One region of the Polaromonas sp. P1_F6 genome, then DNA from elsewhere that is predicted to be linked to it. Evidence: predicted binding sites of a transcription regulator. Region 1 holds the regulator's gene; each other region holds the start of a gene.

Region 1 (3,037 bases):
AGTCGCGGCTCGACGCCCTGCTGCAGGATTTGCGGGTAGATCATTTGCGCAATTCACCGGCACCGGCGCTCTCGGGCGGCGAGCGCCGCCGGGTCGAAATCGCGCGGGCGCTGGCAACCCAGCCGCGCTTCATCCTGCTGGATGAGCCCTTTGCCGGTATCGACCCCATTGCCGTGATCGAAATCCAGCGCATCATCGGTTTCCTCAAATCGCGCGGCATCGGCGTGCTGATCACCGACCACAACGTGCGTGAAACACTGGGCATTTGCGACCACGCCTACATCATCAGCGACGGCCACGTGCTGGCGCAAGGCACACCGTCCGAGATCGTGAATAACGCCGATGTGCGCCGCGTCTATCTCGGCGAACACTTCAAGATGTAGAACATGGTTCCCCCCTGTTGTCGCTCACTTCGTGTAGCTCCCTCTCCCCCTCCGGGGACGGCGCCTGCGGCCTGGCAAAGCCAGTTCCGCGGCGCCCGCTGGTTAAAGACGTATTGCCTCAACCTTCCGCAAGTTTGAAAATCCAGTGAAACAAGGTCTGTCACTCCGCGTCTCGCAGCATCTTGCGCTGACACCTCAACTACAGCAGTCGATCCGGCTGTTGCAGCTGTCGACGCTTGAGTTGAGCCAGGAGGTCGAGCAGATGCTCGACGAAAACCCGTTTCTGGAAGTGTCGGAAGAGACGGCGGTGCGCGAAGAGTTTGGGCTGGAGCACATCAACACGCCGGTAAGCCAGGACAGCCGCGAGTTTGAATCTGCTACGGATTCGATAGCTGGCGGCGCAGACGAGACTAGCGCTACAGCCCCGAATGACGCAGAAGTCAGTGCGGAGCCCAAGCTCGAGGAAAGCTGGGAAGGCGATGGCACGGTAGAAACCACGCCCGACGACAGCGAGTGGGGAAGCGACGCACCGGCGCGCAAGAACAACAATGAAGAGAGCGAAGCCGAGGCCTCCGACCTCACGGGCAGCCATGAGTCGCTGCAGGACCACCTGCACCGGCAATCGCTGAGCTTGCGCCTGTCGGAGGAAGACCGTGCCGCGCTGCACTTCCTCATTGAATCGCTCAACGACGACGGCTACCTTGAAGACAGCCTGGCGTCGCTCGCGGCCGGTCTTGCAAGAGATGACATGGCGCAGGCGGAAGAACTGGAGCAGCGTTTTGCGATGGCGCTCAAGCTGCTGCACCACATGGAGCCTGCCGGTGTCGGTGCGCGCAACCTGGCGGAATGCCTGAGCCTGCAGCTGCTGGACTGCAAGGACTGCGAAGAAACCCGCGCAGCCATTGCCATGTGCAAGCAACCGATGGAGCTGCTGGCCAAGCGCGACGTGAAACGCCTGTCGCACCTGTGCGGTTTCACCGAAGCCGCCATCAAGGGCGCGATCACGGTGATAGGCCGGCTCGATCCCAAGCCCGGGCGCCGCTTCGTGAACGTGGAGCGCAACCTGATCGTGCCCGACGTCATCGTCATCAAGTCGGGCCGGGGCTTCAAGGTTTCGCTCAATGGCGACGTCATGCCGCGCCTGCGCGTGCACGACATTTATGCCAATGCCCTCAAGCAGCACAAGGGCCAGGGCGGCCAGGCGCTGCAGCAGCGCCTGCAGGAGGCCCGCTGGTTCATCAAGAACATCCAGCAGCGCTTTGACACCATCCTGCGCGTGAGCAGTGCGATTGTGGAACGGCAGAAAAATTTCTTCACGCACGGTGAACTCGCCATGCGCCCGCTGGTGCTGCGCGAAATCGCCGACGAGCTGGGCCTGCATGAGTCCACCATCTCCCGCGTGACCACGGCCAAGTACATGGGCACCCCTTTCGGCACCTTTGAGCTCAAGTATTTCTTCGGCTCCGCGCTCGGCACCGAAACCGGCGGCAATGCTTCCAGCACGGCGGTACGCGCGCTCATCAAACAATTTGTCTCGTCCGAAAGCCTCAAGAAACCGCTCAGCGACAACCAGATTTCCGAAATGCTCAAGGAGCAGGGCATTGAATGCGCACGCCGCACCGTGGCCAAGTACCGCGAAGCCCTGCGCATAGCGCCCGCCAACCTGCGCAAATCACTCTAGCCGCCCAATCAGGCCGCGCTGCCCGTCCCTCAAAGTCAGTCATGAATCAACTCCAATTGTTTTTACCGTGCGCCGCAGGCGTCGAAACCCTGCTGGCCACCGAGGTCAAGCGTGTCACCGGGATCGACGGCAAAGCCTGGCGCGCCGGCGTGCAGCTGCAGGCGTCGTGGCGCGACGCGTTGCAGCTCAACCTGCACAGCCGGCTGGCGCAGCGTGTACTGATCGAACTGCAGCATAACCAGTACCGCAGTGAGCAAGACCTCTACAACGCTGCTGCCAACGTGGCCTGGGAAATCTGGTTCACGCCCAAGCAGACCTTCAAGGTCGAGATCACCGCCCAGCACAGCCCGCTGCAAAGCCTGAACTTCGCGGCGCTGAAGATCAAGGACGCGATCGCCGACCGCTTTCGCGCCAAGTTCGACGACGTGCGCCCCAGCGTCGACACGCGCTGGCCCGACGTGCGCGTCTACGTGCACCTGACGACGGACACCGTCACGGTCTACATCGACACCTCGGGTGAGCCGCTCTTCAAGCGCGGCTGGCGTGAAGACAAGGGTGATGCCCCGCTGAAGGAAACCCTGGCCGCCGCCATGATTGCCGCCAGCGGCTGGGACCAGCTCTGCAAAGAAGGCGTGCCGCTCTATGACCCCTGCTGCGGCTCGGGCACCATCGCGATTGAAGCCGCGCAGATCGCGTGCAACATCGCACCCGGCATCAACCGCCGTTTTGCCTTCCAGAAGTACCTGCCTTTCCAGGGCCATGTCTGGGACGGTCTGCTCGACCAGGCCGAAGCCGCCATCACCGAACCTACCGCGCCGGTGTTCGGCAGCGACGTGTCTTTCCGCATGGTTGACTTTGCCGAGCGCAATGCCGAACGTGCCGGTGTGGCCAATGCGGTGGAATTCCGCGGCGGCGACGCGCTGCAGCGTATGCCACCTGCGCCTTCGGGCGTGATGCTGGTGAACCCGCCTTA
Region 2 (3,037 bases), on a different contig from region 1:
TCGTCCAAGTGTAAGGTTTGAGGTAACTCCTCACATCAACTGGGGCTGCAGGCGGGCGGTCCCCGAGGGGCTGGAGCCCGCGGCTCCAAGCCTGCCTGTGCAGGCTTGGACGGGCGACAGAGGCGAAACGTCTCGTGAGCTGCGGCCAGCAAGGCCTCGGGAGTTACACGCAGTGAACGACTGTGGGGGCACGGTTCTTGCACCGCTTGGCACATGACACCGTCCCAATCCCTGCGCCTTGTCATCATCGCCCCGGACCTGCTGGAGTCCGTATCCGATGACGCCCATGCACGGGAACTGGCCGAGCGCTCGCGCCAGCTGCGTATCGGCCTGCTGGAAAACGGTTACAACATTGTCGCGGTGCTCCCGGCCGATACCTTCCTGGACGAGCGCCTGGCGCAACTGCAACCCGACATGATCATCGTGGACGCCGAAAGTGAGGCCCGCGATTCGCTGGAGCATGTGGTCATGGCAACGCGGGACGCCCGCCGGCCCATCGTGCTGTTCACCAACGACAACGACACCAGCCACGTGAAGGATGCCGTCGCCGCCGGCGTGTCGGCCTATGTGGTGGCCGGCCTCTCCCCGGATCGAATCCGCCCCATCCTGGATGTGGCCATGGCGCGCTTTGAACACGAACAGGGCCTGCGCAAAGAACTGGCCCATGCCAAAACAGAGCTGCATGACCGAAAAGTCATAGACCGGGCCAAAGGCATGCTGATGCAGCGCCAGGGATTGTCTGAGCAGGCCGCTTACGAAAAGCTGCGCAAGGCCGCCATGGACAAGGGCCTGCGCCTAGGCGAAGTAGCCCAGCGCATGCTGGACGCCCTGGACCTGCTGGGCTGAATCGCCGGCCAGGCCTCAATAAACCCTCAATTGGTGCAGCGCACAAATACGGTGCAAACATCAACCTGCAACCCTGCGTCATCCCGCCCCGCAGCTGCCCACAGCGCACTTCACATGGCTCGCATAACTGGGCGCACCCACTCTCAAAACCACCGCGTCCTAACGACACCCGCCAACCCTGGCACAGCTTTTGCAATGCCCTAGGCACTGGTCAAAGATGGCCGACCGGCACAGCACTTCAATGGCGAAGTGTGTGGTGCCCCCAAGGAACAAAGGCGTTCGCACCCTGCATCACGTTCAACGTGTTGCCCGGGTCGAGCGCCTTTTTTGTTTTTGTCTTTCGTTTTTAACTATCAGGAGCCGCCAACATGACTGAACTGCTGAAATCTTCGCTGACACGCCGCACCGTGCTGCAGGCCGCGGCCGTAGGCGCCGTGGGCATCAACCCCGCCCTGCGCGCTGCCGTGTACGCCCAGGGCTCCGACGCGCCGGAGAAGAAGGAAGTGAAGATCGGCTTCATACCGCTGACCGACTGCGCCTCCGTGGTCATGGCCTCGGTGCTGGGCATTGACCAGAAATATGGCGTCAAGATCATCCCGACCAAAGAAGCCAGCTGGGCCGGTGTGCGCGACAAGCTCGTCAACGGCGAGCTGGACTTCGCCCACGTGCTCTACGGCCTGGTCTACGGCGTGCACATGGGCACGGCAGGCCCCAAGAAAGACATGGCTGTGCTGATGACGCTCAACAACAACGGCCAGGCCATCACGCTGTCCAAAAAACTCGCCGACAAAGGCGCGGTTGACGGCGCGGGCCTGGCCAAGCTCATGGCGACGGACAAGCGCGAATACACCTTCGCCCAGACCTTCCCCACCGGCACCCACGCCATGTGGCTCTACTACTGGCTGGCTGCCAATGGCATCAATCCGATGAAGGATGCCAAAGTCATCACCGTGCCGCCGCCGCAGATGGTGGCCAACATGCGCGTGGGCAACATGGACGGCTTCTGCGTGGGCGAGCCTTGGGGCCACCGCGCCATCATCGACGGCATCGGCGTGACCGCCGTGACCACCCAGGACGTCTGGAAGGACCACCCAGAAAAAGTACTAGGCACCACCGCCGACTTCGTCAAGAAATACCCCAACACCGCGCGTGCCGTGACCGCCGCCATCATCGAAGCCGGCAAGTGGATTGACGCCAGCCTCTCCAACAAAAACAAGATGGCCGAGACCGTGGCCGACAAGAGCTACGTCAACACCAGCGTGGACGCCATCAACCAGCGCATCCTGGGCCGCTACCAGAACGGCATGGGCAAGACCTGGGACGACCCGAACTACATGAAGTTCTACAACGACGGTGCGGTGAGCTTCCCTTACCTGTCCGACGGCATGTGGTTCCTCACACAGCACAAGCGCTGGGGCCTGATCAAGGATCACCCCGACTACCTGGGCATTGCCAAGCAAATCAACCACATCGACGTCTACAAGCAGGCAGCCACGGCGGCCAAGGCCAGCGTTCCCAAAGACATCATGCGCAGCAGCAAGCTGATGGACGGCACCGTGTGGGACGGCAAGGACCCGAAAAAATACGCCGACAGTTTCAAGGTTCACGCCTGAACACCCACGCGATATCCACGCTACACCCCACCCAACCTTCCTACGTAAAGAGGTGACGCCATGGTCAGTGCCGTATTTCACAACCCGCTGGAGGCGGCAACCCCGGCAAGCCGCAGCAACGAAAGGCCCAGAGATGCTGCCGCTATCAATTCGATAGCTGGTGGCGCTCATCCAACGGGCGCTACAGCCCAAAACAGCATGAACGCTCCAACAAAACCCACCCCCATCACCAAGCCATCCGGCGATGCCTCCTGGCTCTGGCTCAGCGTCCTGCCCCCCCTCCTGGGCCTGGGTTTGCTGGTGCTGATCTGGGAGCTTGTTTTCATGGGCACGGCCGGCAGCATTCCCTCGCCCAAAGACACCTTTGTGCAGGCGGTGCAGATCTTCAGTGATCCGTTCTACAGCAAGGGGCCGAATGACCAGGGTGTGGGCTGGAACGTGCTGTCTTCGCTCAAGCGCGTGGCCATGGGCTTCGGTATGGCGGCTGTCGTCGGCATACCGGTCGGCTTCATGATCGGGCGCTTCAACTTTCTGAGCCGCATGTTCAACCCGCTGATCAGCCTGCTGCGCCCGGTCTC
Region 3 (3,037 bases), on a different contig from region 1:
ACCACCGGAATGGCCACGGCATTGGCCAGAAGGCCGACCAGCGAAACCTGGTTGAACAGCAGCAGCGACAGGGGCGTGAGCGCCAGCGTGACGACCCATTGCTCCCGCATCGCACGCCCAACGCTGTCCAGCCATCTGGGCCGGCGCTGCCACCAGTGCCCGTCCTCAGGTTGTTTTTTTGAGTCGAATTGGGCTGCAGCCCTTTCCCCATGAGCGCGAGCAGCTCCTGAATCTGTAGCAAACAAAACACCCACCGCAACGAAAGACAACCAGAACCCGGCTTGCATCAACGCCCATGGGTCCAGCGCCACCACCACGGCCATGGCCAGCAGCCAGGTCTGCAGCCAGGGCCACTGCCTGCCGCCTTGCCGAAGCAGGATCACGGTGGCCAGCATCCAGATGGTTCGCTGCGCGGGCACGCCCCAGCCGGAAAACAATGCATACAGGGTGGCAAGCAGCAAGCCGCCCAAAGCACCTGCAGCGGCTGCCGGCAACACCAGGCACAACCGCGGCGTGAAACGCGCTGATCGCCGCCACAGCGCGCCGATCAGCAGTGAGGCAGCCCAGGCAAACATCGTTATATGAAGGCCTGAAATACTCATCAAGTGAGCTACGCCCGTGGCACGAAACACATCCCAGTCGGCGCGTTCGATGGCGGCCTGGTCGCCGACCACCAGCGCGGCAATGACGCCTGCCAGCTGCCGGTTTTCAATGCGCCCAAAAATCGCTTCGCGCACGGCTTGCCGGGCCTGCTCAATGGGGTGTTGCCAGCTGCTGGAGAGTTTTGCCGGCGGTGCGTCGCGCGGGCCGGCACGCACATAGCCCGTGGCCTGTATGCCCTGCTCCCACAGCCAGAGTTCGTAGTCAAAACCATAAGGGTTGCTGTTTCCGTGCGGCGCCTTGAGCCGCACCGTCATTTGCCAGCGTTCTCCGGCGCGCAGGGCTTGCGGCTGGCGCTGCAAGGCCAGTGCTATCTCGAACGGGTCGGCGTCCTGCGCCGGTACGGCGGGCTCGCGCCCGGCAAAGCCCGAATACCAGCCCAGCATGATTTGCGGCGGCAGGGTGACTGTGCCGCCATTGAGGCGGGCAGATTCCACCGCGAAGCGAAAGCGCAGGCCATCTTCTCCGGGTTGCGGCATCGCCAGCACCTGGCCTGTGACCTCGATATCGCGGCCCTCCAGCGCCGGATTGAGCGCCGCCGTCAGGAAGACGCCGGCACGCCAGCCCGTGAGGCCCACACCGAGCAAGGCAGCAAGGGCAAAGGCCGAAACCACCCTTCCCCACGAAGGAAGACGCAGCCTGCCAAAGCGCAGGTACAGGCCAGCCAGGGTGCAGGCCAGCAGCGCCATGGCGGCATAAATCTGTTGTGGCCACAAGACGGACTGCTGCAACTGCAGGGCAACACCCGCAATAAAACCGGCAAACACCGGCCCCGGGCTTGCCGCATACAGCCGTGCCCCGGCTGATACAGGTCGATTCAAACCCGCCTCCCCTTTGAACTGTTTTTATGCACTGACCGCTTTGAGCTTAACGGGAAAGCGCGGCAGATAGCCAACAAACAGCGCCAAACAGCCGGTTCACACTCAAGAGACCACGTGGCGCAGCTCTTGCTTTCAGAAATGCCACCAAATCCGGGTAAGCTGTTTACACGGCGTTCCTGAGACCGCAAGATGTGGCGGTCTGTTGAACGTATTTTCCAGAGGGCGTGATTACACGCCCGTTCCTTTAAAAGCGAGGCTGCCTTGTCCATCCACGTCGCCCTGAGCCACATCACGCATTACAAATACGACCGCCTGGTCAAACTCGGCCCCCAGGTCGTGCGCCTGCGGCCTGCGCCGCACAGCCGCACACAGGTACTGTCGTATTCCCTCAGGGTTGAGCCCGCCGGCCACTTCATCAACTGGCAGCAGGACCCGTTTGCCAATTACCAGGCCCGGCTGGTGTTTCCCGAGCCGACACGCGAGTTCAAGGTCACGGTGGACCTGGTGGTGGAAATGGCGGTGTTCAACCCGTTTGACTTCTTCCTGGAACCGGCTGCCGAAGAATTCCCGTTTACCTATAACGCACTGCAGGCCCGCGAACTGGCACCCTACCTGGCCACCCAGCCAGCCACACCGCTGCTCAAGCGTTACCTTGAAAAAATCGACCGCACGCCCAAGCGCACCATCGACTTCCTGGTGGGTCTGAACCAGGGCCTCCAGTCGGACATCAAGTACTCCATTCGCATGGAGCCCGGCGTGCAAACGCCTGAAGAAACGCTGCGCCTGGCCTGCGGCTCCTGCCGCGACACCGGCTGGCTGCTGGTGCAGCTGCTGCGGCACATGGGACTGGCCGCGCGTTTTGTCTCGGGCTATCTGATCCAGCTGAAAGCCGACGTCAAATCCATCGACGGCCCCAGCGGCGCCGAAGCCGACTTCACCGACCTGCACGCCTGGTGCGAGGTGTTTTTGCCCGGTGCCGGCTGGGTCGGCCTGGACCCGACCTCGGGACTGATGGCCGGCGAAGGCCACATTCCGCTGGCGTGCACGCCCGAGCCGTCGAGCGCAGCGCCGGTCGAAGGCGGCGTCGACAAATCCGAAGTCGAGTTCGAACACCACATGGCGGTGCAGCGCATTTACGAATCACCGCGCGTGACCAAGCCCTATACCGAGGAGCAATGGCAGGAGGTGCTGGCGCTCGGCGAAAAGGTCGATAAAGACCTGGCGGCCGGCGACGTGCGCCTGACCATGGGCGGCGAACCTACCTTTGTGGCCACCACCGACCGCGACGCGGCCGAATGGAACATCGACGCACTGGGCCCGACCAAACGCGGCTATGCGACCGAACTCGTGCAAAAGCTGCGCGCCGAATATGGCGAAGGCGGCTTCCTGCATTTCGGCCAGGGCAAGTGGTACCCCGGCGAGCAATTGCCGCGCTGGGCGCTCAGCATTTTCTGGCGCAAGGACGGCCAGCCGATCTGGCAAAACCCGAGCCTCTTCGCCGACGAGCGCCAGCCCTGCAACTACACCAGCGCCGACGCGCAGCGTTTTGTGCAGAC
Region 4 (3,037 bases), on a different contig from region 1:
CCTGCTGTGGGCCTCGGGCGCGATGTTTGTGGCAATGGCGCCCATCCTGGTGCCGGTGGCCATCTGGATCTACACCCTGGTGTTTGCGTTTTCCTCGCTCTGGTTTGCGCACTATACGCTGTCGGCCCTGGAACAACTTCGCAAGAAGAATAATGCCCTGGCGCCCGACCCGCTTGCGCAAGCAGCTATTGAATCGATAGCAAATGAGCTGGCCCCCGATGCCCTCCCCGGGCCGGCGCCCAGCTTCGGCTCACTGGGCGGCAAGCCCGAATCACAACCCTGAACCCGTTACCTGACAAGCCTGAACATGACCCCACAATTCGGCCTCATCATCGTCGGCGACGAAATCCTTTCCGGCAAACGTGCCGACAAGCACCTGCCCAAAGCCATCGAACTGCTGGGCGCGCGCGGCTTGCAGCTGGCCTATGCCGACTACGTGGGCGACGACCCCGCCCGCATCACGGCCACGCTGGCGCGGGCGTTTGCCGCCGCGCGTGAACACGGCGACGTGGTCTTTTCCTGCGGCGGTATAGGGGCCACACCGGACGACCATACGCGGCAGTGCGCGGCCAAGGCGCTGGGCCTTGAGCTCGCGCTGCACCCCACGGCCAAAACCCTGATCCTTGAGCGCATGGCGGATGTGGCGAAAGAGCAGGGGACACCCTACGAGCCTGACCGCGACGACAACATCCACCGGTTGAACATGGGCGTGTTTCCGGTCGGCGCGGAGATTATTCCGAACCCCTATAACAAGATACCGGGCTTTACCTGCCGGGCGGGGCAGGGGGCGGTTCACTTCGTTCCCGGCTTCCCGGTGATGGCTTGGCCGATGATTGAATGGGTGCTCGACAACCAGTACGCCCACCTGCACCAAAAATCGCCTTACACCGAGAAGTCGGTGATCATTTTTGGGTCCATGGAGGCCATGCTCACGCCCCTGATGCTCGATATTGAAGCGGCCCATGCGGGAGTGAAAGTGTTTAGCCTGCCCAGCGTGGACCACCCGGAATATGGCCGCCATATTGAACTGGGCGTCAAAGGCGCGCCCGAGGCGGTCAATTTGGCCTATCCAGCCATGCTGGCCGGGCTGCACAAATTTGACCTGAAGTTAGGCCCCGAGTTGGTGCGTTAATTTTTTGCACCAAGCTTGTGCGTGTATGTTGATGCACGATCATGGTGCATTCGGTGCTGGCCGGTGTTTTTTGCATTTTCAGCCTGCCAAAGGCTGGAACTGAAGCCAGATCACGGCACAATCCGGGGCTTGGCGGGAAACTCAACCGCCAATGTCTGTGGCACAAAAAGTGCATTCGACAGCCCGAATAGATTTTTCAACCACCCATCCAGCAACAGGAGATTTTGATGGCAAAGACCGTCGCAGACGTCATGAAAATGGTCAAGGAAAACGAAGTCAAGTTTGTTGACTTTCGTTTTACCGATACCCGGGGCAAAGAACAGCACGTGACCGTGCCCGTGTCCCACTTTGACGAAGACAAATTCACGTCGGGCCATGCATTCGACGGCTCCTCAATTGCCGGCTGGAAGGGCATTGAAGCCTCCGACATGCAACTGATGCCTGACCCAAAGACGGCCAACATCGATCCGTTCTTTGAAGAAACCACGCTGTTCATGAGCTGCGACGTGCTTGAGCCCGCCGACGGCAAGGCCTATGACCGCGACCCGCGCTCCATCGCGCAGCGCGCAGAGGCTTACCTCAAGGCTTCCGGCCTGGGCGACACTGCTTACTTCGGCCCCGAGCCAGAATTCTTCATCTTTGACGACGTGCGCTGGAACACCGACATGTCGGGCACCTTCTTCAAGATCGAAGAATACGAAGCGCCCTGGAATTCTGGTGCCAAGCTCGAAGGCGGCAACCGCGGCCACCGTCCTACCGTCAAGGGCGGCTACTTTCCCGTGCCTCCTGTCGACAGCACGCAAGACATGCGCGCCGAAATGGCCCTGATCCTCGAGTCGCTGGGCATCCCCGTCGAAGTGTTCCACCACGAAGTGGCCGGTGCCGGCCAGAACGAAATCGGTACCCGTTTCAGCACGCTGGTTCAGCGCGCCGACTGGACCCAGGTCCTGAAATACGTCGTGCAGAACGTGGCCAACGCCTACGGCAAAACCGCCACCTTCATGCCCAAGCCTGTTGTCGGCGACAACGGCTCCGGCATGCACGTTCACCAGTCCATCTGGAAAGACGGCAAAAACCTGTTTGCCGGTGACGGCTATGCAGGCCTGTCTGATTTCGCCCTGTACTACATCGGCGGCATCATCAAGCATGCACGCGCCCTGAACGCCATCACCAACCCAGGCACCAACAGCTACAAGCGTCTGGTTCCTGGCTATGAGGCGCCGGTCAAGCTGGCTTACTCGGCCAAAAACCGTTCGGCATCGATCCGCATTCCTTACGTTGCCAATCCAAAGGGCCGCCGTATCGAAGCGCGTTTCCCCGATCCACTGATGAACCCTTACCTGGGCTTCTCGGCCCTGATGATGGCGGGTCTGGACGGCGTGGAAAACAAGATCCATCCCGGCGAAGCCGCCACCAAGGATCTGTACCATCTGCCACCCGAGGAAGATGCAAAAGTACCAACCGTGTGCCACAGCCTGGACCAGGCGCTGGACGCACTCGACGTGGGCCGCAGCTTCCTGACCAAGGGCGGTGTGTTCACCGACAGCATGATCGACGCCTACATTGAACTGAAGATGGGTGAAGTGACCCGCCTGCGCCAGGCGACCCACCCTATCGAATTCGAGATGTACTACTCCCTGTAATCAGGGGGGCGAAAGCCCAACCGCCTACTGTTTATTTACACAGTTTGTGGTCAAAAAAGGACGGCATATGCCGTCCTTTTTTATTGCCCAAGCCGGTTGTGGGTTTGCTGGCTTTGTATTTCGGCGCCTTTGCCGCATACTGATAGACCGTCCTCGCCCTTATTGGGCATCGGGAGTACCTATGAAACACACCTTATTGCTTTCTACCTTGTCGTTGCTGCTGGCTGGCGCGGGGAATGCTGCATGGGCGCAGCAGGTATAC

What was found. The regulator sigma-54, encoded in region 1, starts transcription at its own class of promoters, with help from an activator protein. The targets are predictions, from matches to a motif close to TGGCANGNAANCTGCTTT.
Region 2: AC1DY9_RS22940 (CmpA/NrtA family ABC transporter substrate-binding protein) is a predicted target of sigma-54. The motif match lies at 1,026-1,043, and genes of this name have one in related genera.
Region 3: AC1DY9_RS20105 (transglutaminase family protein) is a predicted target of sigma-54. The motif match lies at 1,597-1,614, and genes of this name have one in related genera.
Region 4: glnA (type I glutamate--ammonia ligase) is a predicted target of sigma-54. The motif match lies at 1,291-1,308, and genes of this name have one in related genera.

What each region holds. Positions count from the first base shown of each region.
Region 1 is NZ_JBFUBQ010000004.1:360,965-364,001, forward strand. Features, by position in the region: gene lptB (LPS export ABC transporter ATP-binding protein) at 1-383, shown strand, start outside; gene AC1DY9_RS15105 (RNA polymerase factor sigma-54) at 529-2,064, shown strand; gene AC1DY9_RS15110 (THUMP domain-containing class I SAM-dependent RNA methyltransferase) at 2,106-3,037, shown strand, end outside.
Region 2 is NZ_JBFUBQ010000014.1:40,815-43,851, forward strand. Features, by position in the region: gene tsaD (tRNA (adenosine(37)-N6)-threonylcarbamoyltransferase complex transferase subunit TsaD) at 1-1, opposite strand, end outside; gene AC1DY9_RS22935 (ANTAR domain-containing response regulator) at 214-846, shown strand; gene AC1DY9_RS22940 (CmpA/NrtA family ABC transporter substrate-binding protein) at 1,215-2,459, shown strand; gene ntrB (nitrate ABC transporter permease) at 2,658-3,037, shown strand, end outside.
Region 3 is NZ_JBFUBQ010000009.1:16,975-20,011, forward strand. Features, by position in the region: gene AC1DY9_RS20100 (DNA internalization-related competence protein ComEC/Rec2) at 1-1,481, opposite strand, end outside; gene AC1DY9_RS20105 (transglutaminase family protein) at 1,743-3,037, shown strand, end outside.
Region 4 is NZ_JBFUBQ010000001.1:308,261-311,297, forward strand. Features, by position in the region: gene AC1DY9_RS01445 (EI24 domain-containing protein) at 1-283, shown strand, start outside; gene AC1DY9_RS01450 (competence/damage-inducible protein A) at 308-1,132, shown strand; gene glnA (type I glutamate--ammonia ligase) at 1,360-2,775, shown strand; gene AC1DY9_RS01460 (hypothetical protein) at 2,957-3,037, shown strand, end outside.